3 regions of the Nesterenkonia suensis genome follow, and region 1 is predicted to be linked to each of the others. Evidence: riboswitches for the same ligand, from Rfam matches in the RefSeq annotation. Region 1 holds a riboswitch; each other region holds the start of a gene.
The links. Region 1 has a riboswitch for S-adenosylmethionine ahead of ACYVKI_RS01935 (nitrite/sulfite reductase). Riboswitches for the same ligand answer to the same signal wherever they lie in the genome.
Positions count from the first base shown of each region.

Region 2: another riboswitch for S-adenosylmethionine. It lies ahead of ACYVKI_RS00865 (methylenetetrahydrofolate reductase); the one in region 1 lies ahead of ACYVKI_RS01935 (nitrite/sulfite reductase).
Region 3: another riboswitch for S-adenosylmethionine. It lies ahead of ACYVKI_RS13950 (ABC transporter ATP-binding protein); the one in region 1 lies ahead of ACYVKI_RS01935 (nitrite/sulfite reductase).

Region 1 covers NZ_BAAGRN010000001.1:438,475-448,578, reverse strand. Annotated here, with positions in the region: gene ACYVKI_RS01950 (sulfate adenylyltransferase subunit 1) at 1-825, opposite strand, end outside; gene cysD (sulfate adenylyltransferase subunit CysD) at 825-1,781, opposite strand; gene ACYVKI_RS01940 (phosphoadenylyl-sulfate reductase) at 1,783-2,517, opposite strand; gene ACYVKI_RS01935 (nitrite/sulfite reductase) at 2,514-4,238, opposite strand; SAM riboswitch class I at 4,242-4,328, opposite strand; gene ACYVKI_RS01930 (ABC transporter substrate-binding protein) at 4,443-5,399, opposite strand; gene ACYVKI_RS01925 (ABC transporter permease) at 5,424-6,086, opposite strand; gene ACYVKI_RS01920 (ABC transporter permease) at 6,083-6,733, opposite strand; gene ACYVKI_RS01915 (ABC transporter ATP-binding protein) at 6,733-7,590, opposite strand; gene ACYVKI_RS01910 (DNA-methyltransferase) at 7,587-8,507, opposite strand; gene ACYVKI_RS01905 (DEAD/DEAH box helicase) at 8,537-10,104, opposite strand, start outside.
Region 2 covers NZ_BAAGRN010000001.1:193,902-204,005, forward strand. Annotated here, with positions in the region: gene ACYVKI_RS00845 (sensor histidine kinase) at 1-811, shown strand, start outside; gene ACYVKI_RS00850 (response regulator transcription factor) at 802-1,467, shown strand; gene ACYVKI_RS00855 (DUF4097 family beta strand repeat-containing protein) at 1,464-2,366, shown strand; gene metE (5-methyltetrahydropteroyltriglutamate--homocysteine S-methyltransferase) at 2,506-4,941, opposite strand; gene ACYVKI_RS00865 (methylenetetrahydrofolate reductase) at 5,125-6,129, opposite strand; SAM riboswitch class IV at 6,192-6,331, opposite strand; gene ACYVKI_RS00870 (helix-turn-helix transcriptional regulator) at 6,500-6,787, opposite strand; gene ACYVKI_RS00875 (sodium-dependent bicarbonate transport family permease) at 6,911-7,843, shown strand; gene ACYVKI_RS00880 (P-II family nitrogen regulator) at 7,854-8,156, shown strand; gene ACYVKI_RS00885 (thermonuclease family protein) at 8,183-8,845, shown strand; gene ACYVKI_RS00890 (LytR C-terminal domain-containing protein) at 8,881-9,405, shown strand; gene ACYVKI_RS00895 (hypothetical protein) at 9,482-9,850, opposite strand; gene ACYVKI_RS00900 (hypothetical protein) at 10,078-10,104, opposite strand, start outside.
Region 3 covers NZ_BAAGRN010000025.1:70,770-80,873, forward strand. Annotated here, with positions in the region: gene ACYVKI_RS13920 (CoA-acylating methylmalonate-semialdehyde dehydrogenase) at 1-421, shown strand, start outside; gene ACYVKI_RS13925 (hypothetical protein) at 642-1,046, shown strand; gene ACYVKI_RS13930 (hypothetical protein) at 1,211-2,326, shown strand; gene ACYVKI_RS13935 (ATP-binding protein) at 2,352-3,500, shown strand; gene ACYVKI_RS13940 (hypothetical protein) at 3,865-3,993, opposite strand; SAM riboswitch class I at 4,001-4,112, opposite strand; gene ACYVKI_RS13945 (flavin reductase family protein) at 4,491-5,111, shown strand; SAM riboswitch class I at 5,221-5,340, shown strand; gene ACYVKI_RS13950 (ABC transporter ATP-binding protein) at 5,351-6,223, shown strand; gene ACYVKI_RS13955 (aliphatic sulfonate ABC transporter substrate-binding protein) at 6,365-7,501, shown strand; gene ACYVKI_RS13960 (ABC transporter permease) at 7,501-8,412, shown strand; gene acs (acetate--CoA ligase) at 8,403-10,104, shown strand, end outside.

The sequences.
Region 1 (10,104 bases):
GCGGTGGCCACCGGGCTGGATGAGCACCTCGTCCCCGGCCTCCAACGCGCCGGAGACGATCTGTCCGGCGTAGCCGCGGAAATCCGAGTGCGGACGGATGACGGTCTGCACCGGCAGGCGCAGCGGCTCCGTGCGCCGCCGGGCATGGTCGGCGTCGGGCAGCTGCTCCAGGATCGGCAGCAGCGCCTCGCCCTCGTACCAGGGGGTGTTCGCCGAGGGGGCCACCACGTTGTCCCCGCGCAGCGCGGAGACCGGCACCACGATCGGGTCGGACGCTCCGGAGCTCCCGTGGGAGTCGGACCCGAGTTCGGCGACGATGGCAGCGAGGTCCGCCTCGACCTGCCGGAAGGGCTCCTCCCGGTAGTCGACCGCGTCGATCTTGTTGACCGCGATGATGACATGCTCCACCCGCAGCAGATGCGCCACCGCCAGGTGGCGGCGGGTCTGCTCCACCACGCCGTGGCGGACGTCGACCAGCAGCACCACCGCATCCGCGGTGGAGGTGCCGGTGACCGTGTTGCGGGTGTACTGGACATGCCCGGGGCAGTCGGCGAGCACGAAGCTGCGCCGGTCCGTGGCGAAGTAGCGGTAGGCGACGTCGATGGTGATCCCCTGCTCGCGTTCGGCACGCAGGCCATCGGTGAGCAGGGCGAGGTCGAGCTCCGCGCCGTCGGTGCCGAAACCACGGTCCTTGGAGGAGCGGACGACGGCGTCGAGCTGGTCGGAGAGGATGGCCTGGGCGTCGTGGAGGAGGCGTCCCACCAGGGTGGACTTGCCGTCGTCGACGCTGCCGGCGGTGGCCAGCCGGAACAATGTGGCGGTCATCAGAAGTATCCGTCCTTCTTGCGGTCCTCCATGGCAGCTTCGGAGAGCCGGTCGTCAGCACGGGTCGCCCCGCGCTCGGTGATGGTGGCGGCGGCGACCTCGCGCAGCACCGCAGCGTTGTCCGCAGCCTCCGAGAGCACGGCCCCGGTGCAGGACATGTCCCCCACCGTCCGGTAACGCACCCGCAGCTGCTCGGTCGGCTCGTCACCGGTGGGCCGGCTGTGCGGCCCGACCGCGCGGATCATGCCGTCGCGCTGGAAGACCTCGCGCTCGTGGGCGTAGTACAGCGGGGGCAGCTCGATGTCCTCAGCGGCGATGTAGCGCCACACGTCCAGCTCGGTCCAGTTGCTGATCGGGAAGGCCCGCACATGCTGGCCCGGGCGGTGACGCCCGTTGTAGAGATTCCACAGCTCGGGGCGCTGGCTGCGCGGGTCCCACTGGCCGAACTCGTCGCGCAACGAGAGGATCCGCTCCTTGGCGCGGGCCCGGTCCTCGTCCCGCCGGGCGCCGCCGAAGACAGCGTCGAAGCGGCGCTGCGCAATGGTGCGCAGCAGCGGGACGGTCTGCAGCGGATTGCGGGTTCCGTCGGCACGTTCGGTCAGCTCACCGGAGTCGATGAGCTCTTGGACGCTGCCGACCACCAGCTCCAGACCGAGGCGCTCCACGGTGCGGTCCCGGAAGTCGATGACCTCCTCGAAGTTGTGCCCGGTGTCGATGTGCACCACCGGGAACGGGATCCTCCCCGGCCAGAAGGCCTTCGCGGCCAGGTGCAGCATCACCACCGAGTCCTTGCCTCCGGAGAACAGCATGGCCGGGCGGTCGAACTCGGCGACGACCTCGCGGATGATGTGGATGGACTCGGCCTCCAGTCGGGCCAGTGCTGACTGGCCGGCGAGGTCCACGGCGGCGGCGACGTCGGCGGCCCGCGGGGCGGGCGCGGCGGTGGCGGTGGTCATCTCAGGCTCCTGTGGCAGTGGTGGTGTGGATGCCGCATTCGACCTTCCCGCTGCCGGACCAGCGGCCGGCGCGGGGGTCCTCGCCCTCGGCGACGGGGCGGGTGCAGGGGCGACAGCCGATGGAGGGGTAGCCGTTCTGCAGCAGCAGATTCACCGGCAGAGCGTGGCGGTTCGAGTAGTCGACGAGGTCGTCGAAGCTCCAGGAGGCGACCGGGTTGACCTTGATCAGCCCGTGCAGCTCGTCGAAGGTGACCAGCGGGGTGTCCACCCGCGTGGGAGCCTCGTCCCGACGCACTCCGGTGAACCAGAGCTTGTAGCCGCTCAGCGCCTCGGCGAGCGGCTCCATCTTTCGCATCCGGCAGCAGGCGGCGGGGTCCCGGCCGAACAGGTCCTTGCCGTACTCGGCGTCCTGCTCCGCCACGGTCAGCTTCGGGGTGACGTCGACGACGGTCACGTCCAGCTGGCGGGCGACCTCGTCACGGGCGGCGAGCGTCTCGGTGAAGTGGTAGCCGGTCTCCAGGAACAGCACGTCCACGCCGGGCAGCTGCTCAGCCACCAGGGCAGGCAGCACGGCGTCCGCCATGGAGCAGGCCACCGCGACGTCGGCGGTGTCCACGTTCCGCGCCACCCAGCCGATGACCTGATCGGCGGAGGCCTCCCAGCCGAGCTCCTCGGCCCCGGCGGCCGCCAGGGACCGCAACCGGTCCGCTGTGGTGAAGTCTGTGGTGGTCGTCATGCCGGCTCGACCTCCTTCTTCTGTAGCTCGGACTCGTCGACGCGGTGGCTCCACTGGGCGAAGGTCTCGCCGGACTGGCGTCCGGCCAGGTAGCGGCGCACGAGCAGCTCCACATAGTCGACGAGCTCCTCAGCAGTGACCTTCAGCCCGCGCACAGTGCGCCCGAGACCGGCCTCGTCACGGTCGACGAAGGTGAGCCCCCCGCCGAGGTGGACCTGGAAGCCGGGGCTCTTGCCGCCGTCGCCGTCCGGCAGCAGCTGGCCTTTGAGTCCGATGTCCGCCGTCTGGATCCGGGCGCAGGAGTTGGGGCAGCCGTTGATGTGCAGGCTCAGCCGGACCGGCATCTGATCGGCGACGTCGGCCAGGCGCTCCTCCAGCGCATCGATGGTCCGTGCCGCCGTGGTCTTGGTCTCCACGATGGCCAGCTTGCAGAACTCGATGCCGGTGCAGGCGATGGTGGAGCGGCGGAAGACGCTGGGCCGCGGATCCAGCCCCAGCTCCGCCAGACCGGCGGAGACGGCCTCGATCTCCTGTTCGGCGATGTCGAGGACCACCAGCTTCTGGTGCGGGGTGGTGCGCAGCCGGTGGGAGCCGTGACGTTCCAGCAGGTCGGCCAGCTCGATGAGCAGCGTGCCGGAGACCCGTCCCACGGTGGGGGTGACGCCGATGTAGTACCGGCCGTCCTTCTGCCGGTGGACGCCCACATGGTCCCCGGGGGTGTCCGGTGCGGCGGGCGGCGGACCGTCGGTGAGCCGCCGTCCGAGGTACTCGTCCTCGAGGATCTGACGGAACTTCGACGGCCCCCATTCGGCCAGCAGGAACTTCAGCCGGGCCTTGTTGCGCAGACGCCGGAAGCCGTAGTCACGGAACGTCTGGGTCACCGCGTGCCAGACCTCAGCGGCCTCCTCCTCGCGGACGAAGACCCCCAGCCGTTCGGCCAGCCGCGCATTGGTGGAGAGCCCTCCGCCGACCCACAGGTCATAGCCGGGGCCGTGCTCCGGGTGGAGCACCCCGACCAGGGAGAAGTCGTTGATCTCATGGACCACGTCCTGAGAGGGATGCCCGGTGATCGCGGACTTGTATTTCCGCGGCAGGTTCGCCAGCTCCGGGTCACCGATGTAGCGCCGGACGATCTCGGCGATCACCGGAGTGGGGTCGATGATCTCGTCCGCGGCGATGCCGGCCACCGGCGAGCCCAGGATCACGCGGGGGGTGTCTCCACAGGCCTCAGTGGTGCCCAGACCGACCGCCTCGAGGCGGCGCCAGATCTCCGGGACGTCCTCCACGGCCACCCAGTGCAGCTGGACGTTCTGCCGGTCGGTGACGTCCGCGGTGTCCCGGGCGAAGTCCCGGGAGATCTCGCCGATGACGCGCAGCTGCTCGGTGGTGAGGGCCCCGCCGTCGATCCGGACCCGCAGCATGAAGTACTTGTCGTCGACCTCCTCGGGCGGCAGGGAGTTGTGGGCCCCTGCCGGCACTCCGGGCCGCCGCTGGGTGTAGAGGCCCCACCAGCGGAATCGGCCGCGCAGGTCATCGGGGTCGATGGAGTCGAAGCCCTGCTTCGAATAGATCTGCTCGATCCGCTCGCGGACGTTCAGACCGTTGTCCGCCTGTTTGAACTCTTCGTTGTGGTTCAGCGGATCGGTGCCGTCGATCTTCCACTGTCCGTTCGGGCGCTTCGCGGGCCGTCGGGTGGGCGCGGCAGACACGTCAGTGCTCATGCTCCTCCATCGCTTCTGGCGTGAGCACCCGGCTCTCCCGGGTTGCTGCGGCGTCGTGGAGCCAGATCTCTCGGCCGCTCTGGATGGTCGGTGGTGTGAGCACCACGCTACTGCACGTCGCCGCACAGACGAAGATTCGACGTCACATGCCGTCATCTATGTTCATGTGTTCACCCCGCATGCGCAGTGCTCGCAAGCGGGTGCTCAGGTGTCGTCGAGCCCTTTCTCCTTCAGCCAGTCGGCGGCGACCTCCGCAGCAGGAGCCTGGTCATCCACGCTGGCCGCGTTGAGCCCATTGAGCTCCTCCTGGCTCAGCTCCGCGGTGACCGCCTCGATCAGTGCCGACGCCTCCGCGTCCACGGACTCGGAGACGAGCGGGACGATGTTCTGCGGCAGGACCAGCTCCTCCGGGTCCTCCAACCTCACCAGGTCATGGGCCTCGATAGCAGGGTCGGCGCTGTAGATGTCGGCGACCTGCACGTCACCGTCCAGCAGCGCGCGCACCGTCAGCGGCCCGCCGGAGTCCTCCACCGGCACCAGGGTGATCTCCACCCCGTAGACCTCCTGCAGCCCCTGCGGCCCATACGGACGGGTCTCGAACTCGGAGTTCGCCGCGATGCTGAGCTCCTCGTCGACGTCGGCGAGGTCGCCCACGCTGCTCAGCCCGCGCTCCTGGGCGAACTCCCCGGTGACCACGAAGCTGTCCTGATCGGTGGCCTCAGCCGGTGACAACGCGGAGATGCCCTCCGGCAGGCTGTCCTCCAGTCCGGCGAGGACGCTCTCGAGGTCCGACGCCTCAGACTCCGGGTCCACATACTGCAGCAGGTTCCCGGCATACTCCGGAAAGACGTCGATCTCCCCGGACTCCAGCTCCGGCATGTAGACCTCACGCTGACCAATGTCGAACTGCCGGTCCACCTCGTGGCCGGCCGCCTCCAGACGCTGGGCATAGAGCTCGGCGATGATTGTGTTGGAGTAGTACTGCTGGGATCCGACGACGATCGCACCGCCCTCGCCGCCCTCACCGTCACCCCCGCCCTCGGCCAGCGGATCCTCGGCGCCGCAGGCGGTCAGCCCGAGCGCGGCCAGACCGAGCAGCGTGACAGGCCCGCGCCCGCGCACGGCGAGACGGCTGACGGATCTCTTGACGGGGTGGGGCACGGGGCTCACATCCTCTCCTGAGGCTCAGACGATCCCGGGGATCCTCCTGAGCATCCGCTGGGCGATGACGAACACGGCGTCGGCCAGGACTGCCACGGTGATGACCATGAACGACGCTCCCAGCATCATGGCATAGTCATGGTTGCGCAGGCCCAGGAACAGCGGCCGACCCAGTCCCCCGGCACCCACATAGGCTGCCAGCGTGGCCGTGGCGATGACCTGGAGCGTCGCCAGGCGGATGCCGCCGAGGATCAGTCGCAGTCCCAGCGGCACCTCCACTGTGGTCAGCACCTGCCACGGGCTCAGCCCCTGGGCACGGGCCGCGTCCACCACCCGGCGGTCCACCGCCTCCACTCCCGCGTACGCGCCGGCGATGATCGACGGCACAGCCAGCACCACGAAGGCGATCATCGGCGCGGTGAGCCCGATGCCCACCGCCAAGGCGGTCAGGGTGATCAGCCCCAGCGTGGGCAGCGCCCGAGCGGCACCGGTGGACAGCACCGCCACCGCACGGCCTCGCCCCGTGTGCCCGATGATCAGCCCGATCGGCAGGGCCACCAGCACCGAAATCCCGACCGCCAGCACCGTGTACCAGAGGTGCTCGGCGATGCGCACTCCGAGCCCTCCCGGACCGGCCCAGTTCTCTATGCTGAGCACCCACTGGAGGGCGTCGACGAGCGGAGTCATCCCGTCGCCCCGGCCCGCCGGTGCTGCCAGGGCATGGCCAGCCGACCCAGCGCCACCAGCAGCAGGTCCACCACGACGGCGAGCACCACCGTCATCACGATGCCCGCCACGATCGAGGGCACGATGCCGCGCTGGAAGCCGTCGGTGAACAGCGAGCCGAGGCTGGTGACCCCCAGCACCGCGGAGACGCTGACCATGCTCAGCGTGCTCACCGAGACGACTCGCAGCCCGGCGAGCAGGGCCGGGCCGGCCAGCGGCAGCTCGACGGTGAGGAACGCGCCCATCCGGGAATGTCCGACCGCAGTGGCGGCCAGTCGGACATCATCCGAGACGGCGGCGAAGGCGTCCGCAGCTGATCGGACCATCAGCGCCAGGCCGAAGAGGGTCAGGGCGACGACCACGTTCAGCGTGTCCCGGACTCCGGTGCCGATCAGGATCGGCAGCACGATGAACAGGGGAAGCGACGGGATCGCATAGAGCAGACCGACCGAACCCAGCACGGGTTCACGCAGGCGACCGAGCCGGTCAGCGAGTCGGCCCACCGGCAGCGCGACCAGGAAGGCCGCCGCCACGGCCGGGAGGCCGAGCAGCAGGTGATCTGCCGTCAGACTCAGGATGCGAGGCAGATTCGCCAGGATCCACTCCATCAGAAGTCCCCGGGCCCGCGCTCCCGGCCCTCTGCCCCCGCAGCTCCTTCAATCAGTCCGATCGGCCGCCCGGAGCTGTCGATGACGGTCCAGCCCCCACCGACCCGTGGGGAGATCTGCAGTCGGCGCCGTCCCTCCTGGAGGCCCAGGAAGCGTGAGACGAAGTCGTCAGCGGGGTTCTCGACCAGCTCGCGGGGCGTGCCGGCCTGGGCCACCTCTCCTCCGGCCCGGAGCACCACGATCTGGTCCCCCAGGGTGAGCGCCTCCTCGATGTCGTGGGTGACGAAGATGATGGTCTTGCGCAGCTCCCCCTGCAGCTTCTTCAGCTGGACCTGCAGCTCCAGCCGGACCAGCGGGTCCACGGCTCCGAAAGGTTCGTCCATGAGCAGGATGTTCGGATCGTCGGCCAACGCCCGGGCCACACCGACCCGCTGCTGCTGGCCGCCGGAGAGCTGGGCCGGATAACGGGTCCCCAGCTCCGGCGAGAGATCCACCATCTCCATGAGGGACCGCGCCCGGCCCTGCGCCTCAGACCGGGAGACACCGTTGAGACGCGGCACAGTGGTGATGTTGTCGAGCACCCGACGGTGCGGCATCAGCCCGGAGTGCTGCATGACATAGCCGATGCTGCGACGCAGCTGCACCGGCCGACGCGAGGCGATGTCCGCCCCGTCGATCCGCACGGCACCGGAGGAGGGCTCGACCATCCGGTTGACCATGCGCAGCAATGTCGTCTTCCCACATCCGGAGGAGCCCAGCAGCACGGACGTGGTGCGGGAGGGCACCGTCAGGGTGACGTCACGCACCGCCGTGGTGCCGTCCGGGTAGGTCTTGGTGACCTGGTCGAACTCGATCATCCGGTGTGGCCCGTCCGCTCGCCCGGGACCCGGACGCAGTCGGAGGCTGTCGGCTCCGGGCCCGGCCGATGCACCTGAGCGTGTTCACCGAGCCGAGCGGTCATCACGTCCACGGCCCCGGCCGAGGAGTCGATGCAGACGAACCTGCGGCCGGTCTCCACGGCGGCGGCCCCCAGGGTGCCGGAGCCGGCGAAGAAGTCCAGCACCCAGTCCCCGGGGCGGGAGGACGCCTGCACCATGCGACGGACGAGCCCGACCGGCTTCTGGGTGGGGTAGCCGGTCTTCTCCCGGCCGGTGGGTGAGACGATGGTGTGCCACCAGACGTCGGTGGGCAGCTTGCCCCGGGCGGCCTTCTCCGGGGTCACGAGCCCAGGGGCCATGTAGGGTTCCCGGTCGACCTCGGCAGAGTCGAAGTGGTACTTCGCGGGGTCCTTCACATAGACCAGGATCGTCTCGTGCTTAGTCGGCCAGCGCTTCCGCGTGCGGGCTCCATAGTCATAGGCCCAGACGATCTCGTTGAGGAAGCAGTCCCGTCCGAAGATCGCATCGCACATGACCTTCGCGTAGTGGACCTCGCGATAGTCCAGGTGCAGGTAGAGGGTGCCGGTCTCGTCCAGGAGCCGCCAGGCCTCGAGGAGGCGTGGCTCGAGGAACTCCCAATAGTCCGGGAAGGAGTCGTCATACTGGGCGAGCAGCTCCCGGAAGGTGTCATAGCTGCGTCCGGCGAAGCCGACCCGCCCGCCGGCGCCGTCCTGCCGACGGACGGTGGTGGTGCGGACCGACTGCTGGGCCCGGCCGGTGTTGAACGGCGGGTCCAGGTAGATCATCGCGAAGGCCCCGTCGGGGAACCGCCGCAGGTGCTCGAGGTTCTCCCCCTGAAGCACCAGCGACGGCCCCTCCACGTCGAAGACGGTCATCCTCGGGTCCTCGCGGGTCCGGGTGAGGCTCAGTCGCCGGAGGACGAGTTTGAGCCGGAGCCGGTGCGCCGACGGCGCCGACGCTTACGCTGACCGCCGGATCCGCCCTCACCCTGGGCCGAGGAGGACGAGCCGCTCTGCTTCTCCCCGGACTGCTGGCGCTCCCCGTCGGAGGACGACCGACGGGTGCGGCCGCGTCCCCCGCGAGAACCGCCTCGGGACCCGCTGTCGCGGGAGCCTCGACCCTCGCGGGACCCTGCCTCCCGAGAACCTCCACGGCCCGTGCCCGACGACGTGCCGCCGAGGTCCTCGAGCGTCTCGTCGTCCAGATTCGTCTTGGAGCGCTTGTGCCGCGGCAGCCGCCCCTTGGTGCCCTTGGGAATGTCCAGGTCGGTGAACAGATGCGGCGAGGAGGAGTACGTCTCCACCGGCTCATCGATCCCGAGGTCCAGCGCGCGGTTGATCAGCTTCCAGCGCGGGACGTCCTCCCAGTCCACGAAGGTCACCGCGGTGCCCTTCTGCCCGGCACGGCCGGTGCGGCCGATTCGGTGCAGGTAGGTCTTCTCGTCATCGGGAGCGTTGAGGTTGATGACATGGGTGACGTCGGTGACGTCGATGCCGCGGGCGGCGACGTCAGTGGCGACCAGCACGTCGATCTTCTCGTTGCGGAACGCCCGCAGCGCCTGCTCACGGGCCCCCTGGCCGAGGTCGCCGTGGATGGCGCCGGCGGCGAATCCGCGGGAGATCATCTCCGTGGAGAGCTTGTCGGCCTGCCGCTTGGTCCGGGTGAAGATGATGGTCCGTCCCCGGCCCTCGGCCTGCAGGATGCGCGCGACGACCTCGTCCTTGTCCAGATGGTGGGCGCGGTAGACGACCTGCCGGATGTCCTTCTTGGTGACGCCTTCGTCCGTGGGGTCGGCGGCACTGATGTGCGTCGGCTTGGTCATGTAACGGCGGGCCATGCTGACGACCGGCCCCGGCATCGTGGCCGAGAAGAGCATGGTCTGACGCACCTCGGGCAGAGCACCGAGGATCGTCTCGACGTCAGGCAGGAAGCCCAGGTCCAGCATCTCATCGGCCTCGTCGAGCACCACGATCCTGACGTTCTTCAGCTTCAGGTGCCGCTGGCGGTGGAGGTCGATGAGCCGGCCCGGCGTGCCGACGACGATCTCGACGCCCCGCTCGAGCTCCTCGATCTGCGGCTCGTAGGCCCGACCGCCGTAGATGGTGGCCACCCGGGCGCCACGTCGGGCACCGGCGACCGTGATGTCAGAGGCGACCTGCACGGCCAGCTCGCGGGTGGGGGCGACGATCAGCGCCTGCGGCGCACCCGGGGCGGGCAGCTCGTCGAACCCGGGATCCTGCGGCACGGTCACCCGCTGCAGGGCCGGGATGCCGAAGCCGAGGGTCTTGCCCGTTCCGGTCTTGGCCTGCCCGATGATGTCGTAGCCGCCGAGGGCGATCGGCAGAGTCTCGGCCTGGATGGGGAACGGTGTGATGATCCCCTTCTGGGCCAGCGCCTCGACGATCTCCGGGCGGACGTCGAAGTCGGCGAAGGTCACCGTGGGCTCGGCGGACTCGCCGCCGGTGCCCTGCT
Region 2 (10,104 bases), 240 kb from region 1:
CGTCGCCGGGGACGCGCTGCTGTCGCGCTCCACCCTCTTCGATGACATCACCGGCCTGCTCCTGGGGCTGCTGGCAGCGGTCACGCTGCTCGCCTCTCCGTGGATCATCCATGGACTCAGTGAGCTGGACCGCCGCCTGCTGCGGAGCTTCTACGGCACAGATGAGACTGCGCGGCTGCAGGCCCGACTGGAGCAGGTGGACCAGGCCCGTTCCGACGCCGTCGACGTCGCCGACGCCGAACGGCGCCGCCTCGAACGCGACCTCCACGACGGCGCCCAGCAGCGGCTGACCGCACTCGCCGTGGATCTGGGCCTGTCCCGCCGGATGCACGCCCAGGACCCGGAACAGCTCCGCGAGACGCTGGTCCGTGCCCAGGGGGAGGTCACCTCCGCGCTGCAGGAGATCCGCGACCTGGTCCGCGGACTGCACCCCGCCGTGCTGGAGGACCGAGGACTCGACGCAGCGATCTCCGCGCTCGCCGACCGTGTCCCGTTCCCGGTGGAGATCCGCGTGGAGGTTGAGCCGCGTCCCCCGGTCCAGGTCGAGGCGGTCGCCTACTTCGTGGTCGCCGAGGCGCTCAACAACGCGATGCGTCACGCCCGGGCGGACCAGGCCAGCGTCCGGATCACCCGCCAGGACGATCAACTGATGGTGCGCATCGACGACGACGGCGCCGGCGGAGCCGACCCGGCCTCCGGCACCGGGCTGCAGGGCCTCCAGCGTCGCGTCAGCGCAGTGGAGGGGCGGCTCATGGTGGACAGTCCGGCAGGAGCCGGGACCCGAGTGGAGGCGGTGCTGCCGTGCGCGTGATCATCGCCGAGGACTCCGTGCTGCTGCGCGAGGGACTGGTGCGCCTGCTCGAGCATGCCGGGATCGACGTCGTCGCGGCCGTCGGAGACGCCCAGGCGCTACTGGAGGCGGTCGACGAGCAGGACCCGGCCCTCGTGATCGTGGACGTCCGGATGCCGCCGACCTTCACCGATGAGGGCATCCGCGCTGCACTCAGACTCCGTGCGGACCGACCCGAGCTGGCCGTGATCGTGCTCTCCCAGTACGTGGAGGAACGCTACGCAGTGGACCTGCTGACCGGGGAGACGCGCGGTGTGGCATACCTGCTCAAGGACAGGGTCGCCGAAGTGGACGACTTCCTCGACACGGTCCACGAGGTGGCCGCCGGCGGCACCGTCCTGGATCCGGAGGTGGTCTCCCAGCTGCTGAGCCGACAGGCCGGGCGCGACGGTCTCGACGCGCTCACCCCGCGTGAGCTCGAGGTGCTCCAGCTCATGGCGCAGGGGCGTTCCAACGGGGGGATCGCCGCCGCCCTGCACCTGAGCGACTCCGCGGTCTCCAAGCACATCAACGCCATCTTCACCACGCTGGACATCCCTCCGGCCAGCACCGACAACCGGCGGGTGCTGGCCGTGCTGGCCTACCTGTCCTCCGGGCGGGAGAGGGGAGTCGCATGAGTGCCACGCCGAGGACCAGCCGATGGCCCCGGAGGCTCTGGGGCGGGCTCGGTGCAGTGCTCACCGCCCTGGTGCTGGCAGCCTGTGTGCACCCGTCACTCGTGGGTATCCTCCAGCTGACCTGGTTGGCCGGCGGCCGCGAGCCGGAGCAGATCCAGCGCACTCTCGGTGATCCGCAGGAGGCGATCTGGTACTCCGGCGAGGCCCTGCAGATGACGTTCTCCGGGGAGGACCGCGACCGCATGGAGCTGACAGAGAACCTCCACCGGGTGCCGGGAGACCCCTTCACCGAGGTCACCCAGCTCGACGGCGCCACCGCCGTGACCACCCGCTGCGCCCCGGACTGCGGGACCCTGGTCGATCAGGAGCTGCTGATCCCGCGCGAACAGGACCTGAGTGTGGTCTCCGCCGAGGGCATGTACTACACCGTCCAGCACCTGGAAGGCGATCTCGACCTGTGGCTGACCGGAGGAGACCTCGGCGAGGTCACCGTGGTGGGGGAGCCCGACTACGTGGCCGGCCACGTCATGCTGTTCGGGATCCAGGGTGACGTCGATGTCCGGACTCTCCAGTCCGGGGTGTACGCCGAAGGGCTGAGCGGCCAGGTCGTCGCTGTGCAGACGGGGGTCGGATCATTGGACCTGACTCACACCGCGCTGCCCGCGTCCCTGGAGGTCAGCACCGGCCGCGGGGACATCAGCATCACCCTGCCGGCCCAGGAGGATCCGTGGCGGTGCACGGTGGAGACCGAGGCGTCGGGGGAGGTCGACGTCGACCTCGGAGAGGAGACTGTCAACAGGGAGGATGACGACGAGGTGACCTGCCGGATCGCCCTGCGTACCGGAGACGGCGACATCACGCTGACCAGCGCGCCGCCGAAGCCCTGGGAGCGGGACTGACCCAGGCTCGGAGCCACGGAGTCACGGAGCCACGGAGTCACGGAGTCTGGGCATGACGAGGGCGGGCCGGCCGCCGCAGAGCCGAGCTCCGCGGCTGCCGGCCCGCCGCCGTCGTGATCCTGACCTCACCGACGGAGCGTCATACTCCGGCCGGGACCCGCGCCAGCTCGGCGCGCACCACCGCGGTGGCGTTGACGAGATGGCGCAGCGAGGCCTCCGTCTCCTCCCAGCCGCGGGTCTTCAGGCCGCAGTCCGGGTTGGACCACACGATCTGCGGGTCCAGCACCTCGGCGGCCAGTCGCAGCCGTTCGATGAGCTCGTCCACGCCGGGCACCCGGGGGGAGTGGATGTCCCACACGCCCGGGCCGATGCCGCGGGAGAAGCCGTGCTCGGCCAGGGCGGTGACCACCTCGAAGCCGGAGCGGGATGCCTCCAGGGTGGTGACGTCGGCGTCGAGCGCGTCGATCGCGTCGATGACGGTCTCGAACTCCGAGTAGCACAGGTGGGTGTGCAGCTGGGTGTCCGGCTTCGCCGCGGAGGTCGCCAGGCGGAAGGACTCCACCGACCAGCGCAGATACTCGGGTCGCTGGGCCACCTGCAGCGGCAGCAGCTCCCGGAGCGCCGGCTCGTCCACCTGGATGATCCGGGTCCCGGCGGCCTGCAGATCCTCCACCTCGTCCCGCAGGGCCAGGGCGATCTGGTCGGCCGTGGCGGCCAGCGGCTGGTCGTCCCGCACGAAGGACCAGGCCAGGATCGTCACCGGGCCGGTCAGCATGCCCTTGACGGGCCGGCGGGTCAGTGAGGCGGCGTAGCGGGTCCACTCCACAGTGATCGGGTCCGGGCGGTGCACGTCGCCGAAGAGGATCGGCGGTCGCAGGCAGCGCGAGCCGTAGGACTGCACCCAGCCGTGGGCGGTGGTGATGAACCCCTCCAGGTTCTCCGCGAAGTACTGGACCATGTCATTGCGCTCCGCCTCGCCATGCACCAGCACGTCCAGACCCAGGTCCTCCTGGCGGCGGATGCAGTCGGCGATCTGCCCGCGGATGGCCTGCTCGTATCCCTGCTGGTGGAGGGCGCCGCGTCGGTGGGCGGCCCGCACTCGGCGGATCTCGGGGGTCTGCGGGAACGAGCCGATCGTGGTGGTCGGCAGCGGCGGCAGATCCAGAGCCGCCTCCTGCGCGGCCCGGCGGTGTTCGGCGTCGGCCCGCCGACGGTCCTGGGGCAGCACCTCGTCCAGACGACGGCGCACCGCCTCCACCCGGACCTGCGGGTGCTGCTCCCGGAGCCTGCGACGCGAGGCATCATCGGCGCGCAGCCCCTCCAGAGCGTCCGGGACTTCGGAGAGGTGACCGGCCAGTGCCAGCACCTCGCCGACCTTCTGGTCCGCGAAGGCGAGCCAGCCGGCCACCTGCGGGTCCAACTGCGTCTCGCGGGCGGCGTCATGGGGGACATGCAGCAACGACGTGGAGCTGCTGACCGTCAGCGGACCCTCGTGGCGCTCCCGCAGCTGGTCCAGCAGCCCGGCGGCCCGGGCCACACCGGTGCGCCACACGTTCAGCCCGCCGACGACGCCGGCGGCCACAGTCCGTCCGGTCAGCGGCTCCAGGGCCTGCTCCGGGGGGAGCACGCCACGTTCGAGGTCGAGGCCCACCGCCTCGACGCCGGCTGCGCCGAGGACTGCCAGGGCGTCGTCGCCGGCGGTGCCGTAGCTCACCGGCACGAACAGCGCCGGGCGCTCCGTGAGCCCCGCGAACGCCGTATAGGCGGTGCGCAGGCCGGTGACGATCTGCTCCCGCGGGAGGTCCCAGCCGTCGGAGGCGAGGGCGGGCTCCTCCAGCTGCACCCAGGCCGCGCCGGCGTCCTGGAGGGCGCCGAGCAGGGTGGAGTAGGCGGTCACCAGCTCATCGAGCCGGTCGAACCGAGACTCCTGGGCGAGGCTGCCGTCGGTGCCGTCGGCGGGGCTCTCGGCGGAGCTGACGGCCTTGGCCAGCAGCAGGAAGCTCACCGGGCCCAGCAGGGTGGGCCGGGGGAGGGCCGCACCGGCCGTCTCGGCGGCCAGATCGCGGAAGGTGCGGAAGCGCTCGGCGACGGCGTCCGGCTGAGGGGAGAAGGCGACGTCGGGCTCGATCTCCGGCACGTAGTAGTGATAGTTGGTGTCGAACCACTTGGTCAGCTCCAGCGGCTCCACCGTGGAGGTGCCGCGGGCCAGCGCGGAGACCAGTGCCAGACCCTCACCGGAGTCCGGGGAGGCGGCGGAGAACCCGGCCTCGCGGAAGCGCCGTGGCACCAGGCCGAGCAGCACCGAGGCGTCCAGGACCTGATCGATCACGGCGCCGTCGGCCGGGATCGCCGAGTCCGCCTCCAGGCCGAGGCCTGCCAGATGGCCCAGGGTGCGGGTGCGGTGGGCGCGGACCGCCTCGCGCAGCGCGGCGACGTCTCCGCCGCGCCAATGGGCCTCCAGCGCCTTCTTGATCTCCCGGTTCGGTCCGATACGCGGGTATCCGAGTACGGTGGCCGGCAGGGCGGGAACCTGAGCGGGCGGCTGGTCCTCGGGGCGGGCAGGGGCGGTGGTCATGATGTCTCCTCTGTCAGATGTGTCAGGTGTGTCTGGGGTCAGACGCAGGTGATGGACGGGTCGCATGGAGTGCCCGGGCGGTTCGTCCCGGGTGAGGCGGCAGGGCGCACCAGGACAGCCGACCGCGACGCGGTCCGCAGGCATGAAGGGGCCCTGTGAGGTGGGGAGCGGTGCGCTCCGGCGTCAGGACAGCTCGGGTAGGACCCGCTGCTGACGTGCGGCATCCCGGATCCTGAGGTGATCGAGGATCGCCAGAGCGGCCGGGTGTTGGTTGAACGTGAACAGGTGCAGCCCGGGACATCCGAGCTCGAGGACCGCGTCGATCAGGTTCAGCGTGGCGGCCACCCCGCGGCGTCGTCGTTCGGCCGGGTCTGCGACGTCGAGGTAGTCCAACAGGTGCTGCGGCACCGGAACTCCCGAGATCTCCTCCAGACGCCGCAGCCGCGTGGGGCTCGTCAGCGGGGCCAGCCCGGCGACCACGGGCAGGTGGATGCCCTGAGATCGGGCGTCGTCCACCAGACGGGCGTAGTCCTCGGGGTCATAGAACACCTGGGTGATCGCGTAGTCGGCGCCGGCCTCCTGCTTCTCCCACAGTGCGCACAGGTCCGCCGCGTGGTCCCTGTCCGTGCCGGAGGGAGGATAGGCGGCCACTGAGATGGACACCGGACGGGCGCCCGGCCCCTTGGGAGGGTCCAGCCGCTCGTCCTCCACCTCGCGGACCAGGCGCACCACCTCGGCGGCCCGATTCAGTCCGCCGGGCTGGTGGACCCACTGCCGGCCCCCGTCGGGAGAATCCCCTCGCAGGGCCAGGACGTCCCGGACGCCGAGGTCCAGCAGCTGCTCCACGGCGCGGCGCACCTGGGCAGGAGTGCTTCCTGCGCTGATGAGGTGTGCCATCACGGGGGCGGGGGTGCTCCGGAGCAGGTGCCGGATGACCTCCAGGTTGGCCCCCTCGGGTTGGTTGTGGCCGTGGGTGACGGAGAAGTAGTCCGGACCGGCCTCGGCCAGCAGCTCGATGCTGCGCCAGGGGTCGCGGCCAGCGGTGGCGGGACGCGGCGGGAAGACCTCGAAAGAGATCAGCGAGCGGCGTCGGGTGCGCTGCACCAAGTAGGAGGTGTGTGACGTGTGGTCGTCCGAATCCAGGGCGTGCTGAGGCAGAGTGCCGGCGGACGGCACAGATGGTGTCATGGAGGGTCCTCCGTGTGGGGCGTTCATCATCGTTCATGAGGCGCCACAGGGAGGCTTCCCCTGCGCCGTGCTTGCCGCTGAAGATAAATTCATCGCAGTGAATACGAGTTTCGCGGCCGGATCGTCATCTGGGGCACCCCGTCACGCGGGAAAGGGTTGCCGACCGGCCAAGCCAGAGCTTATGTGACCGGTTCTCGTGATCCTTCGGTGTTCTTCTCTGCCACGACGCTAGCACGGTCGGGCATGCGAGAGAAGGGTCGACGTCATGGATGACGATATATGAACATAATGAACACGGGGTGCTGGCGTGAGGTGTGCGGCAGGGCGTGAGGCGTGTCCACGCGTCTCGTGGAGCGGTGCATCGACTGTGTCACGCAGGAGGGTCGCCGAGCGTGGCGAGGAGCTCTCCGATGCTGTGATGGCGCTCGAGGGGATGCCGAAGGGGCCGGTCGCGATGGATTCGATATCGATTGCGGCGGCCTTCGCGCTCCCTGTCGACGTATCCGTCGGCGATCAGGTCCGCCAGGATCCGCTGGGCGGCGCGCTCGGTGATCCCGACCTTCCGAGCGATCTCCCGGACGAGCATGCCGGGCTCTCTGGCGACGCAGAGGATGACATGGGCGTGGTTGGTGAGGAAGGTCCACTCTGAATCCGGCACGGGGTCAGTATAGATCCAGGGTGACAGAATAAACATGAAACAAAAGTCGTGTATTGTGTGTCAGCAATGGGGCGGCCGCCCGGTGGCCCCGTCGTGCAGGACCCTCCCGGAAGGACCCGCTGCATGCTCGACCCGGTCATCCTCTTCTTCGTCCTCGGCATCGCGGCCGGACTGCTGCGTTCTGAGCTGCGGCTGCCTGCCGCCGTCTATGAGCTGGTGACCATCGTGCTGCTGCTGGCCATCGGGCTCAAAGGAGGCGTGGAGCTGGCGAAGCAGCCCCTGGGAGAGCTGCTGCCGCAGATGGTCGGAGTGGTGGCCATGGGGTTCCTCCTCGCCCTCGCCGCGTTCCCTGTGCTCCGACTCCTGGGACGGCTGGCTCGCGTGGATGCCGCGTCGATCGCCGCGCACTATGGCTCTGTGAGCGTCGGCACCTACGCTGTGGCCGTTGCCTATCTCGGCAGTCGCCGTGTGCCTTTCGAAGAACACATGCCGTTGCTGCTGGTCATTCTGGAGGTGCCGGCGATCCTCGTCGGGATCGTGCTAGCCAGGGGCGTCAGCCGGTCCACACGCTGGGGCTCGGTGATGCACGAGGTGTTCCTGGGCAAGGGCATCGTGCTCCTGCTGGGGGGTCTGCTCATCGGCTGGGCCTCCGGGCCTGAAGGCGTCGTTCCGCTCGAGCCTCTGTTCATGGACCTCTTCAAGGGGATTCTGGCATTGTTCCTCCTGGAGATGGGGCTCATCACGGCAGGCCAGGTAGCAGGGCTCCGGAGACATGGGGTGTTTCTGGCCGCATTCGCCATCGGTATGCCGCTGTTCTCCGCAGTGGTGGGCACGGGAACAGCCATGCTGCTGGGCCTCTCCCTCGGGGGTACGGTGGTGCTGGCGACGCTGGCTGCCAGCGCGTCCTACATCGCGGTCCCGGCCGCCATGCGCATCTCCGTGCCGGAGGCGAACCCGACGCTGTCCTTGGCCGCCGCCTTGGGCATCACCTTTCCGTTCAACGTCCTGATCGGCATACCCATCTACCACGCCATGGCCACCTGGGTGCATGGCTAGGAGCAGGCTCATGGATCCGCACGCGCGCAAACTGCTGACCATCGTCACCGAGGCGGCCCTGGAGGGAAAGATCCTGCGTGATCTGGAGCAGCTCGGCACTCGTGGGCATACGATCACCGACGCCCGGGGAAAGGGCCGCCGAGGAGTGCGCGATGCAGGCTGGGAGGCCAGCGCGAACATCCGGGTGGAGGTCGTCTGTGACGCGGGCACCGCTCAGGCGGTCTCTGCGTATCTGCAGGAGCACTACTACCGGGACTATGCGATGACCGTGTGGGTCATCGACGTCGAGGTGCTGCGTCCGGAGAAGTTCTGACCTCGGTTCCGCCTAGGCTGACATGCATGCCTGACCAGTACCTGAGGAACGAGATGCGCCGGAATGTGCGGAGATCGGTGCGCCGGTCGCTGCACACTGCTTCCAGGAGTGCCGGAGGCGGCAGGTGGCGCGGACGCCGTTGCGGTGGCAGTCAGGGACTGCTGTGGTGGTTGGTGGGACTGGTGTGCCTGATCGTGATCGGTGCGGTGATCAGCTGGATCCTGGGTCAGGACGAGGGCCCGTTCCCCGAACGCTCCGAAGGGGCGGAACGCGGCACGTTGGTGCGGGTCGTCGACGGGGACACGCTCGTCGTGGAGCTGGACGGGCGTGACGAGCGGGTCCGGCTCCTGAACATCGACACCCCCGAGTCGGTGCACCCTCACCAGCCCGTCGAATGTCTGGGTCCGGAGTCCTCAGCGCATATGGAGTCACTGGTTGCGCCGGGGGACCCTGTCATCCTCGAATTCGACCGGGAGCGCACCGACCGGTACGACCGCCTGCTCGCCGGAGTCTGGAGGGATGATGTGCTGCTGAACGTCCAGATGGCCCGGGACGGCTATGGTGTGCCGGTGCACTATCCTCCCAACGATCGCTTCCTCGACCCGGTGGAAGTGGCCTGGGCTCAGGCAGAGGAGGACGGCGTCGGGCTCTTCGCCGAGGACCTGGGCTGCGAGCCGGCGCTGCCCTGACTCGGGCCGAGGCGCGGTCGACATAGGATGGAGCCATGAGCAGCACCCCGGAGCCGGTGACCCGGCGGCAGAGGATCGCGGTCGCGGCCGGGACCATCGGCGTCCTCGGGGCGGTCACCGTCGGCAGCTGGCTCATGATCGACGGCACCATCGAGATGGACCTGGTCGGCGGCGCCTCCATCCCGGTCGGCGAAGACTGTCCTACCGCCACGCTTGCGCCGGTGGTGCCGGAACGGGTTCCGCTCACAGTGTTGAACACCACCAATGAGCCCGGCCTCGCCGGGGAGGTGGCCGGGAGCCTCGCGGATCGGGAGTTCCGCGTCGAGGCGGTGGACAACGACTACTTCGCCGACACCGGCTTCGAGGCCATCATCCGTGTCGGCGAGCGCGGGCTGCGGCAGGGATACACCGTGCAGCAGCATCTGCCCCAGGCGCTGATCGACGTCGACGACCGAGAGGGCTACGGCGTCGACCTCGTGCTGGGATCCGAGTTCACCGGGCTGCTGGACGAGGCGCAGGTCGATCCGGAACCGGGCCGGCTGGTCTGCGGCGGAGGATGAGACGACGATGGGCCGCCCCGAGAGTATCGGGGCGGCCCATCTTTCCTCGCCGCGCGTGCAGTGCGTCAGCGGAGAATCAGGCCTCGGCGTCCTTCCAACGACGAGCGCGGATGAAGGAGCGCACGCCGATGACGATGTAGACCACCAGCAGCACGAAGGTCACCGTGCTGACGATGACGGCGGCGGGCCGCTCGGCTTCTCCGGCGACCAGAGCGCCCAGCTGCATCACGTTCATCGAGGTGCCGATGACGCCGAGCAGGGCGACCACCAGGGCGATGTGGATGCCGATCTTCGCGCTCTTGAAGCCGATCAGGCCGCTGATCAGCAGCACCAGGCCGAGGAACGCCGGGATCAGGGCGGTCACGCTGGCGAACGAGGTGGCGGCGTAGGCGATGATGCCGAGCAGGATGAGGATCCCGCCCAGGCCGACGGTGATGCGGGGCATGGGGCTCCTTGGTGTCGGGGTGGGGAGGACGTCCTGTCCTCCATCGGTGCTGGACCGGACCTTCGGCCGGTCAGCCGAGAGGCTCGGCCCAGCGGTCTTCTACACAGTGTAGTAGACGGGTGTGGCGATGACGTCCCCGGTCAGGTCTGGTCTTGGGGCGTCTCCACGCAGGCCCGAGCGGCTCCGGAGGTTCCGGCCGCGTCCTCATGCGCGCGTGCCTGCCCCGCTCAGTCGACCTGAGTCCAGGTTCCGCA
Region 3 (10,104 bases), on a different contig from region 1:
CGACGGTGAGGGCTACTTCATCGGCGCCTCCCTGCTCGACCACGTCACCCCGGGGATGCGGGTCTACGATGACGAGATCTTCGGCCCCGTGCTCTCGGTGGTCCGTGTGGGCAGCTATGACGACGCCGTGGAGCTCATCAACGCCAGCCGCTACGCCAACGGCACTGCCGTGTTCACCCGGGACGGCAAGACCGCCCGCGAGTTCGAGTTCGACATCGAGGTCGGCATGGTCGGGGTCAACGTCCCGATCCCGGTGCCGGTGGGCGCCTTCAGCTTCGGCGGTTGGAAGGACTCGCTGTTCGGCGACACCCACATGTACGGCCCGGAGGCCTTCACCTTCTACACCCGCCGCAAGGTGGTCAGCAGCCGCTGGCCCGAGCCCAGCGACTCGCAGATCAGTCTGGGATTCCCCACCCACTGAGGCTGGCACCACCCCGGCCGATCAGGGTGGGATCAGGGTCGAATCGGGGTCGGCTCCGGGTCGCGACCTGGTGACATGACCCGGCCTCCACCAGTAGTTTCGAAGGACCGGCGGAGCCGAGGGACGACAGGAGCCGGACAGGTGGCGCCCAGGCGCTGCCCCGGAGCCGCCCCGCCTCGGCTGCACCCACCAGGGTCATGACGGAGCGAAGGAGTTGACGATGGGACTGCTCTCACTGGGTGTCGGCATGGCCGTGGGCTATGTGATCGGCACCAAGACCGGCAGAGAAGGCTTCGACAAGGCGCGCAGGTCCGCCTCTGAGGCCTGGAACGACCCTGACCTGCAGGAGAAGATCCAGGACACCGTCTCTTCGGCGACCGACACCGCCGGCAGGGTGGCCCAGGAGGTGGCGGAATCGGCCAGACGGGCCGCCGCCGCCGCGGCCGAGGCTGTCAGACAGGGCGCCACGGAAGCCTCAGACACCTTCGACGAGGAGTTCCACGCCCCGGAGACCGTGCCCTCCAGCCACGGCGACGTCGACAGCGACCCCGGGCTGAGCACGGAGAAGGACGGCAGCGACTGGGCCCAGGAGGGCGGAAGCCCGGGCACCCGCGACGGCGGCTGACCGGCTCCTCCACACAGAGGGGGGTTCGGCGGTGTGGGCCCTGATGACAGCCGTTCGCGGCTGATCAGGGCCCACACCGCCGAGCCACCTGCAGGCAGGGCCGGAACGTCAGACTCCTGCGGCCTCCCGACGGCGACGTCGCACCCCGGGATATCCTGGTGCCCATGGCCAGCCACGGGAACGCTTCGCAGTCGACCGCCGCGGACGGCGAGACGATCGACATCGAGCTCGGCGCCGAGCCCACGGCGCTGGAGCGGTTCATCGCCGACCACGTGCAACCCCGCGCCGACGAGCTGCGCGACGCACCCCGAGTCCCCCACGACATCGCGCTGCTCCAGCGTGAGCTGGCCCGTCGGCAGATCAGCGTCCGTCAGGTCGACCCGCACCATGCCGTATTCACCTTCGGAGACGTCGTCGTCGGCGGCATGGACCGCTCTGTGACCACCCTCGTCTCCGCGAACGCGCGCCGGATCGCCCGCAACAAGGCCCTGACCAGACGACACTTCGAGCTGCAGGAGATCCCCTCCCCCGCTGGCCGTTCCTTCCGCGAGAAGGAGATCACCGAGGCCGCCAAGTATCTGGGGGCGCTGTCCGGCCCGGGAGTCCTCAAGCCCGCCAGCGGCCGCTCCGGGCTGGGGATCACCGTCGGCCTGACCAGCTCCGAGGAGCTGCGCCAGGCCTGGCCGGTGGCCTTGGAGTCCCGGCAGACCCAGGAAGCACCCAGCAGGCGCCTGCTGATCGAGCAGTTCCATGACGGTCTGGACCTGCGGGCCTTCGTCGTCGGCGAGCGGCTGATCTCCGCGATCGTCCGGGTCCCGCTGCACCTCGTCGGCGACGGCTCCTCGGAGCTGCGCGCACTGCTGGAGGACACTTTCGCCCGTCGGCAGCGCCACAGCCTGCTGGCCGAGCATCTCCCCGAAGTCCGGGAGGCCGACCTGCGGCCGCTGGGCCTCTCCCTCTCCTCGGTGCTGGAGAAGGGCGAACTGGTGATGCTGAATCAGGCGGCGAACCTCCGCGCCGGTGGGGTGCCGGTGGATGTGACCGACCAGGTCGGAGAAGACCTCGCCGACCTCGCCGTCGACGCCATGTGGGCGGTCCCCGGCCTGTATGCGGCCGCAGTGGACCTGCTGGTGCCGGACCTGACCACCGCCGAAGGAGCCGTGGTGCTGGAGGCCGAGGCCAGTGCCAGCCTCGCCCCGCATCACTTCCCCGCCTACGGCAGGTCGCGGGACGTGGCCGGGGCGATCGCCGAGCAGATCCTGATGTCCGCCTCCCTGTGATGCGGAGGAGGTTATCCTGTGACGCATGTCCCCTGAATCCTCCGCCCCGACGGACAGCCCCGCCGAGACGACGACCTCCGACGGCCCCGCGTCACCTCCGGAGCGGACCGCGCCGGTGCTCTCAGCCTCTGCTGACGCCGTCGAGCGATTCATCGCCTCCCACGTGGAGCCCCAGGCGGACCAGCTGCGTACCTGGAGCCGGGTCTCCGCCCATGACCAGCTGCTGATGGCAGCCGCCAAGCGTCAGAAGATCACCGTGAAGAAGATCAACGACACCAACCGCCTGCTGTTCCTCTCTGGTGTGGTGATCGGCGGCATGGACTCCGTCATCACCTCCCTGGTCAGCCACCAGGCGCGGCGCGTCTCCCGGTCCAAGCAGATGACCAAGCGGTACCTGATGGCCTCGGAGGTGCCCACCCCGAAGGGCCGGGCGATCAGCCCCACCGAGTTCTCCCGGGCCGTGAAGTACATGAAGGCGGTGAGCGGGCCCGTGGTGGTGAAGCCGTCCTCGGGCCGCGCCGGTCAGGGCATCAGCACCGGGGTGCGCACCGAGGCGGGCCTGCGGCAGGCCTGGCAGGAGGCGATGGCCTCCCGGGCGGCCACCTCCAACGTCCGATACCAGATGATCGTCGAGGAGCATCACCCCGGGCTGGACCTGCGCGTCTATGTGGTGGGGGAGAAGGTCGTCGGCGGCATCGTGCGTGTGCCGTTCTACGTGGTCGGCGATGGCGTCTCCACCATCGGCGAGCTGGCGGAGGCGGAGATCCACCGGCGCCGGAAGAACACCTATCTGCGGGCTCGTCAGCCGCAGGTCACCGAGGAGTTCCTCGCTCGGATGGGCCTGACCACTCAGGACGTCCCGGAGACGGGGCGCATCCAGAAGCTGACCCCGATCGCCGAGACCACTCGCGGCGGCGGTGTGACGGTGGACGTGACCGATCAGCTGCCCGATGCGCTGAAGGAACTCGCCGTGGACGGGCTCTGGGCCATCCCCGGACTGAGCGCCGCCGCCGTCGACCTGCTGGTGCCCGACCTGGAGACCGACGAGGGCGCAGTGGTCCTGGACGTGAACCCGTACGCGAACATCGTGCAGTTCCGGTACCCCGCCTATGGGCAGCCGCGCATGGTGCATGACGCGATCATGGAGCAGATCCTGCACCGCGCCTCGCGCTGAACCGCGGTGGACCGTCCGCGCAGGAGGTTCTGCACCACCACATCACGTCTGCCTCACCAGATCTGCTGGGGCAGACGTGATCTGACCGTGCGAAACGGTGAGGAGGAGTGAGGATGGACGACGGCGGCAGGGACGGGACGCACGTGCAGCGAGCCGGTGCTGAGGACGCCGGGCGTCGCCCTGGCAGAGGCCCCGGCGGATGCGCCTGATGCCGACGCCCGGCGATTCTACCGCCGCCAGGGCTTCCAGGAGATCGACCCCAAGACGGGAGACCACGCCCTGCTGATGCAGCACCAGAGAGGAACTCCCGACGCCGACCACGCGGCCATGCCCAGTGAAACCACGGGGCCGACGTCGGGAGAGTCTATGGGGCGCCGGAAGGCGCCGCACCGGAGGCGGGACGCGCGGTCCGGCGGACGCCGTCGACGCCGTGGTGGATCCCGTGGCGCCGCGCGGCGTGGAGGGTCATGAACACATGACGTGGTGAGATCATCAGGCAGTCTCCATCGTCTCTGGCGGTAGCACCGTTCCCCGGACCGCAAGGAGCGCGGCTGCACCGGGTGGTTGCTGCGACGTCGTCGAGCCAGATCTCTCGGTCGCTCTGGATGGGTTGGTGAATCCCAGCCTACGCCGCAGACCTGAACATTCGTCAAACTCCACGGATAAGTTCATGACATAGAACGTAAGAATGCGCGGACCGGGCTGCGTCACGTCCCCTCCTCCCCTCGACCTCCCATTCCCCCCCTCGAGGAGCCCGAACCCTCTCTCACGGCCCTCCCTCCGGCTCCTCGGCCGGCTCCTCAGCCAGCCCCCCTCGGACACGCCGTTGAAGGTCTCGACCGGCGTCCGTACGCTGGCCTGACGAGACCTTCCCGAGCGACTGAGAGATCGGGCTCGACGACGCCGCAGCCACCCTGCGACGTGCCCCGCCTGCCTGGCGAGCACGTCGGAGGCGGTGTTGCCGCCAGGACCGATGGGAGCTGATCCTCCATGAGCGCAGCACTGGCCACCCCTGGGCCCCCTGCGACCACCCCGACCCCTGCGACCACTGCCGAGGCGCCCGTGCAGAAGACCCACGACGTCGTCGCCTCCCGCGAGGCCACCCCGCTGAGCACCATCGACCCGGGGGAGCTGCGTGAGGTCTTCGGACGCTTTCCACAGAGCGTGGTCGTCGTCGCCGCCGCAGTGGACGGCCGCCCGGAGGGACTCGTCGCCTCCACCTTCACGGTCGGAGTCTCGCTGGAGCCGCCGCTGGCCACCCTGGCGGTGCAGCACAGCTCCTCCACCTGGCCGAAGCTCGTCGGCGCGGATGCGGAGCTGGGCATCTCCCTGATCGGTCGCGGCCAGGAGGCGCTGTGCCGGAAGATCGCCTCCAAGGATCGTCAGAGCCGCTTCTCCGGGGTAGACCTCACCACCGGAGCGCGGGGCGCGATCACGCTCGACGGCGCACCGGTCACCTTCACCACGCGCATCCACGATCAGGTCCGGGCCGGGGATCACGACATCATCGTGCTCGAACTGCTCGACCTCGCCGTCGAGGAGGACGCCGAAGCGCTGGTGTTCCACCAGAGCCGGTTCCGAACCCTCGACCCGCTCTCCTCCGAGAGCTGACCCCTCCCCTCCTGCGAAGCGCTGCCGAGCAAGCCCCCGCTCCGGGGATGTCTCATACTGTGACATCTCCTTTGCCCGGTCGGCCCCGATGTGCGTAGGGTTGACAGTGCCACCATCCCGAGCGGCTGAGAGATCTGGCTCGACGACGCCGCAGCAACCTTCGGATGCGCTGATGGGCCGTCTGTGCCCATCGCATCAGAAAAGGTGCTACCGCCAGGATCGATGGGAGAGATATTCCTATGGGTTCCTCTGCACCCACACTCGCCCCCCGCGAGTCTGACCTGTTCACCTCTGGACCGTCCGGCGGCACGGCCGTGCTCGAACGACCCGCCGCCGCGGCCACCCACTCCTTGGACGTCGAGCTGCGTGACGTCGGACGCAGCTTCGACGGTTGCACCGTGCTGCGCGACGTCGACCTGCACGTCTCCCCCGGTGAGGTGGTCGCCATCCTGGGTGCCTCCGGCTGCGGGAAGTCCACCCTGCTGCGTGCCGTCGGCGGCCTGGACACCGGGCACACCGGGACGGTCGTCATCGACGGCACCCCCGTGCGCACCTATGACGAGCGCACCGCCGTCGGGTTCCAGGAGCCACGGCTGCTGCCCTGGCGCTCAGTCCACCGCAACGTCTCGCTGGGCCTGCCACGCGGCGTCCCCAAGGCTGAGGGCCAGGATCGGGTCGATGAGCTGCTCGAGCTGGTCGGCCTCGCCGAACGCGCCCAGCTGCGCCCGCGGGAGATCTCCGGAGGGATGGCGCAGCGCGCCTCGCTGGCCCGAGCGCTGGCCCGGCGCCCCGGAGTGCTGCTGCTGGACGAGCCCTTCGGCGCCCTGGATGCGCTGACCCGGCTGAAGATGCAGGACCTGCTGCTCGACGTCCACGCGCAGACCGGCACCACCGTGCTGCTGGTGACCCACGACGTCGACGAAGCCCTCCAGCTCGCCGACCGCATCCTGCTGCTCGGCCCTGACCCCTCCGGTGACGCCCGAGAGGGCGCCACCGTCTCCCGGCTGCTCACCGTTCCGGGCAGCCGACCCCGCGACCGCGCCTCCGCCGAGCTGGCCGCCCTGCGCGGTGAGCTGCTCGCCGGGCTCGGTGTCGACGCCCACGCACATTGACCCCGTCCGCTCTGCCCTGCGCGGGCGTCCGAGCATGACCCGCACGCCCCTGGTCTCCGCCGGGCGGCGCCAGCGAGAGTCCGTCTCGGCCGGGGCGCAGGCAGAGCGACGACCACCACCCACGAAAGGTCCGTTCACCTCATGCCCAGCCTGACCACTCCCTCCCCCCGTCCTGTCCCCGGCGCTGTCCCCGGCGCTGTCCCCGGCGCTGTCGGCCGCACCAGCCGCCAGCTCAGCCGGGCCGCCCGCACCGCGATCGCCGGCGTCGGCGTGACGCTCCTGGCCGCCGGCTGCGTAGAGGGCGAAGGCAACGGCGCCGGAGCCGACGGCGAGTTGGAGACCCTCAGCATCGACTTCGCCACGTACAACCCGCTCAGTCTGGTGATGATGGAGCACGGCTGGCTCGAGGAGGAGCTGGCTGAGGCCGGCACCGACGTCGAGTGGATCCAGTCCCACGGCTCCAACGACGCCAACGAGAAGCTGCGTGCCGGGGCGATCGACCTGGGCTCCACGGCCGGCTCGGCGGCGCTGCTGGCCCGCGCCAACGGCTCACCGATCCACATGGTCCTCATCGAGAACCAGCCCGAATGGTCAGCATTGGTCACCTCCCCGGATTCCGGCATCGGCGACGTGGAGGACCTGGAGGGCGCCTCGGTGGCCGCCACCCTGGGCACGGACCCGTACTTCTTCCTGGTGCAGTCCCTGCAGGAGGCCGGTCTGGAGATCGGCGACGTCGAGGTGCAGAATCTGCAGCATGCCGACGGCCACACTGCGCTGGCCAATGGGGACGTCGACGCCTGGGCCGGGCTGGACCCGATCATGGCGGGCGCCGAGGCCGACGGCCAGGAGCTCTTCTACCGCAACGTGGACTTCAACACCTACAGCGTCATCAACGCGACCGAGTCGTTCATCGACGATCACCCGGAGGTCGTCCAGACCGTGGTGGACGTCTATGAGCAGGCGCGTCAGTGGGCCCTGCAGAACCCGGACGAGACGGCAGAGATCCTCGCCGAGTACGGAAACATCGACTTGGAGGTCGCCGAGACCGTCATCCAGGAGCGGTCGAACTTCGAGGTCGACCCGGTCCCCGGCGAGGCTCAGCACCAGGTGCTCCAGGAGGTCGGCCCGATCTTCATCGACACCGGCGACGTCTCCAGCCAGGACAGCATCGACGACGCCCTGGAGACCCTGTTCCACCCGGAGTTCGCGGAGAATCGTGCCGCCACTGAGGCAGAAGGGGCCGACGATGAGGCCACGATCGTCGAGGATGATGAGTGATGAGCCAGACGCTGCCCGATGACGCCCACCCCCGGGCCGAGGCGGCCCGCCTGCAGTCCGCCGAGCCGGCGCAGGCGGTGGGCGAACGGGACTCTGCCGCGCCCCCGGCGGTGACCGACCCGGACAGTCCGACCGCTGCAGTGCCCGCTCCGGTGCGCCGGATCCCGGGAGGACGGGTCCTGCTCGGAGCGATCGTGCCGCTGGCGCTGCTGGGACTCTGGTACGGCGTCGCGGCCTCCGGGATGTTCTCCCCCGTGCAGCTGCCGGCCCCGCAGACCGTGCTCAGCGCCGGCGTGGAGCTGTTCGAACGCGGGGAGCTCTACCAGCACATCGCGATCTCCGTGCAGCGTGTGCTGCTCGGCTTCGGCATCGGCGCCGGCCTGGGCCTGGTGGTGGGCTCGCTGCTGGGACTCTCCCGTGTCGCCGACACCCTGCTGCACCCCACGGTCGGAGCGTTCCGTGCGGTCCCCTCCCTGGCCTGGGTGCCGCTGCTGATCCTGTGGATGGGGATCCATGAAGACTCCAAGGTCACGCTGATCGCGATCGGCGCGTTCTTCCCGGTGTTCACCGCCGTGCACTCTGCCCTGCGGCATGTGGATCCGCATCTGGTGGAGGCAGGCCGCGCGTTCGGGTATCACGGGCTGCGACTGCTGGTCACCGTTCAGCTGCCGGCAGTGGTGCCCAGTGTGTTCTCCGGGCTGCGTCTGGCTCTGGCACAGGCCTGGCTGTTCCTGGTGGCCGCGGAGCTGATCGCCTCCTCCATGGGGCTGGGCTTCCTGCTGACCGATTCGCAGAACAACGGACGCACCGACCGCCTGCTGCTGGCCATCATCCTGCTGGCCGTGCTGGGCAAGCTCACCGACGCCCTGCTGGGTGTGGTCGAGCGGAAGGCGCTGAAGACATGGGCGTGACGCCTGCGTCAGACATCGATCGGGCGACGCCGCAGCACCCGCTGGCCGCGGACGTCCACTCCTGGGCGGACCCGATCACCGAACAGCAGCGCCTCGGCTTCTGGGATCGGGCGGCGTCGCTGCTGGACTGGGAGACCCCCTGGCACACCACGCACTCCTGGACGGATCCCGACCCGCGGTCCCGCCGCGGCCCGGACATCCGCTGGTTCGACGGGGGAACGCTCAACGCCGCGGTCAACTGCGTGGACCGTCATGTGGCTGCGGGGCGCGGTGACGTCGTCGCCCTGCATTTCGAAGGTGAGCCCGGGGACCGTGAGGACGTCACCTACGCCCAGCTGCAGGACAAGGTCAATCAGGCCGCCAATGCCCTGACCGCCCTGGGTGTGGGTCGCGGGGACCGGGTGGTGATCTACCTGCCGGTGCTGGTGGAGACGGTGGTCATCACCCTGGCCTGCGCCCGCATCGGCGCGGTGCACTCGCTGGTCTTCGGCGGGTTCTCCGCCGAGGCGCTGCGTTTCCGCGTCGAGGACACCGGGGCGACGCTGCTGGTCACCACCGACGGCCAGTTCCGCCGCGGGCAGGCCGTGCCGGTGAAGCAGCGGGCCGACGCCGCCGTGGAGGGCCTGACCGTGGCCGAGGGCGGCAGCCTGGCCCATGTGCTGGTCATCCGGCGCACCGGCTCGGATGCCTCGTGGACCAGCGAGGACCTGGCCGGGGACGGTCTGGGCCGGGACGTCTGGTGGCATGACGTCGTGGAGACCGCCTCCGCCGAGCACACCCCGCAGGCCTTCGACGCCGAGCAGGACCTGTTCATCATGTACACCTCCGGCACCACGGGGAAGCCGAAGGGCCTGGTGCACACCACCGGCGGATACCTCACCGCGGCGCTGTTCACCTATCTGCGACTCTTCGCCCACCCGGACCCGGCACGCCGTGTCGACGACGTCCACTGGTGCACGGCGGACCTGGCCTGGGTCACCGCACACACCTATGAGATCTACGGGCCGCTGGCCGCCGGCGCCACGCAGGTGATCTACGAGGGCACGCCGAACACTCCGCATCCGGGGCGCCACTTCGAGATCATCCAGCGCCACGCCGTGACCACCTACTACACCGCGCCGACCCTGGTGCGCTCCCTGATGGGCTGGTTCCCCGAGGGTGTGCCGCCCGAGTATGACCTCTCTTCGCTGCGCCTGCTGGGCACCGTGGGCGAGGCCGTGAACCCGGAGGCCTGGACCTGGCTGCGCAGCCAGCTCGGCCAGGACACCCGCGACGACGACGGCGCCCCGGCCATTGCCATGGTGGACACCTGGTGGCAGTCCGAATCCGGCTCCACGGTGATGAGTCCCCGTCCGGAGGATGCCGAGTTGAAGCCCGGCTGCGCCTCCCGGGCGATGCCGGGTGTGGCGGTGGACGTCGTCGACGACGCCGGCACCCCGGCGCCTGCCCAGACGCAGGGCAGCATCGTGCTCACCCGTACGGGGCCGGCCATGGCGCGCACGGTCTGGGGCGATCCGGAGCGGTACTTCACCTCCTACTGGGAGAAGTACGCCGACCGCGGCTGGTTCCTCGCCGGCGACGGCGCCAAGCGGGACGCTGAGGGGGACATCTGGATCCTGGGTCGCATCGACGAGGTCATCAACATCTCCGGCCACCGGCTCTCCACCATCGAGATCGAGTCGGCGCTGGTCT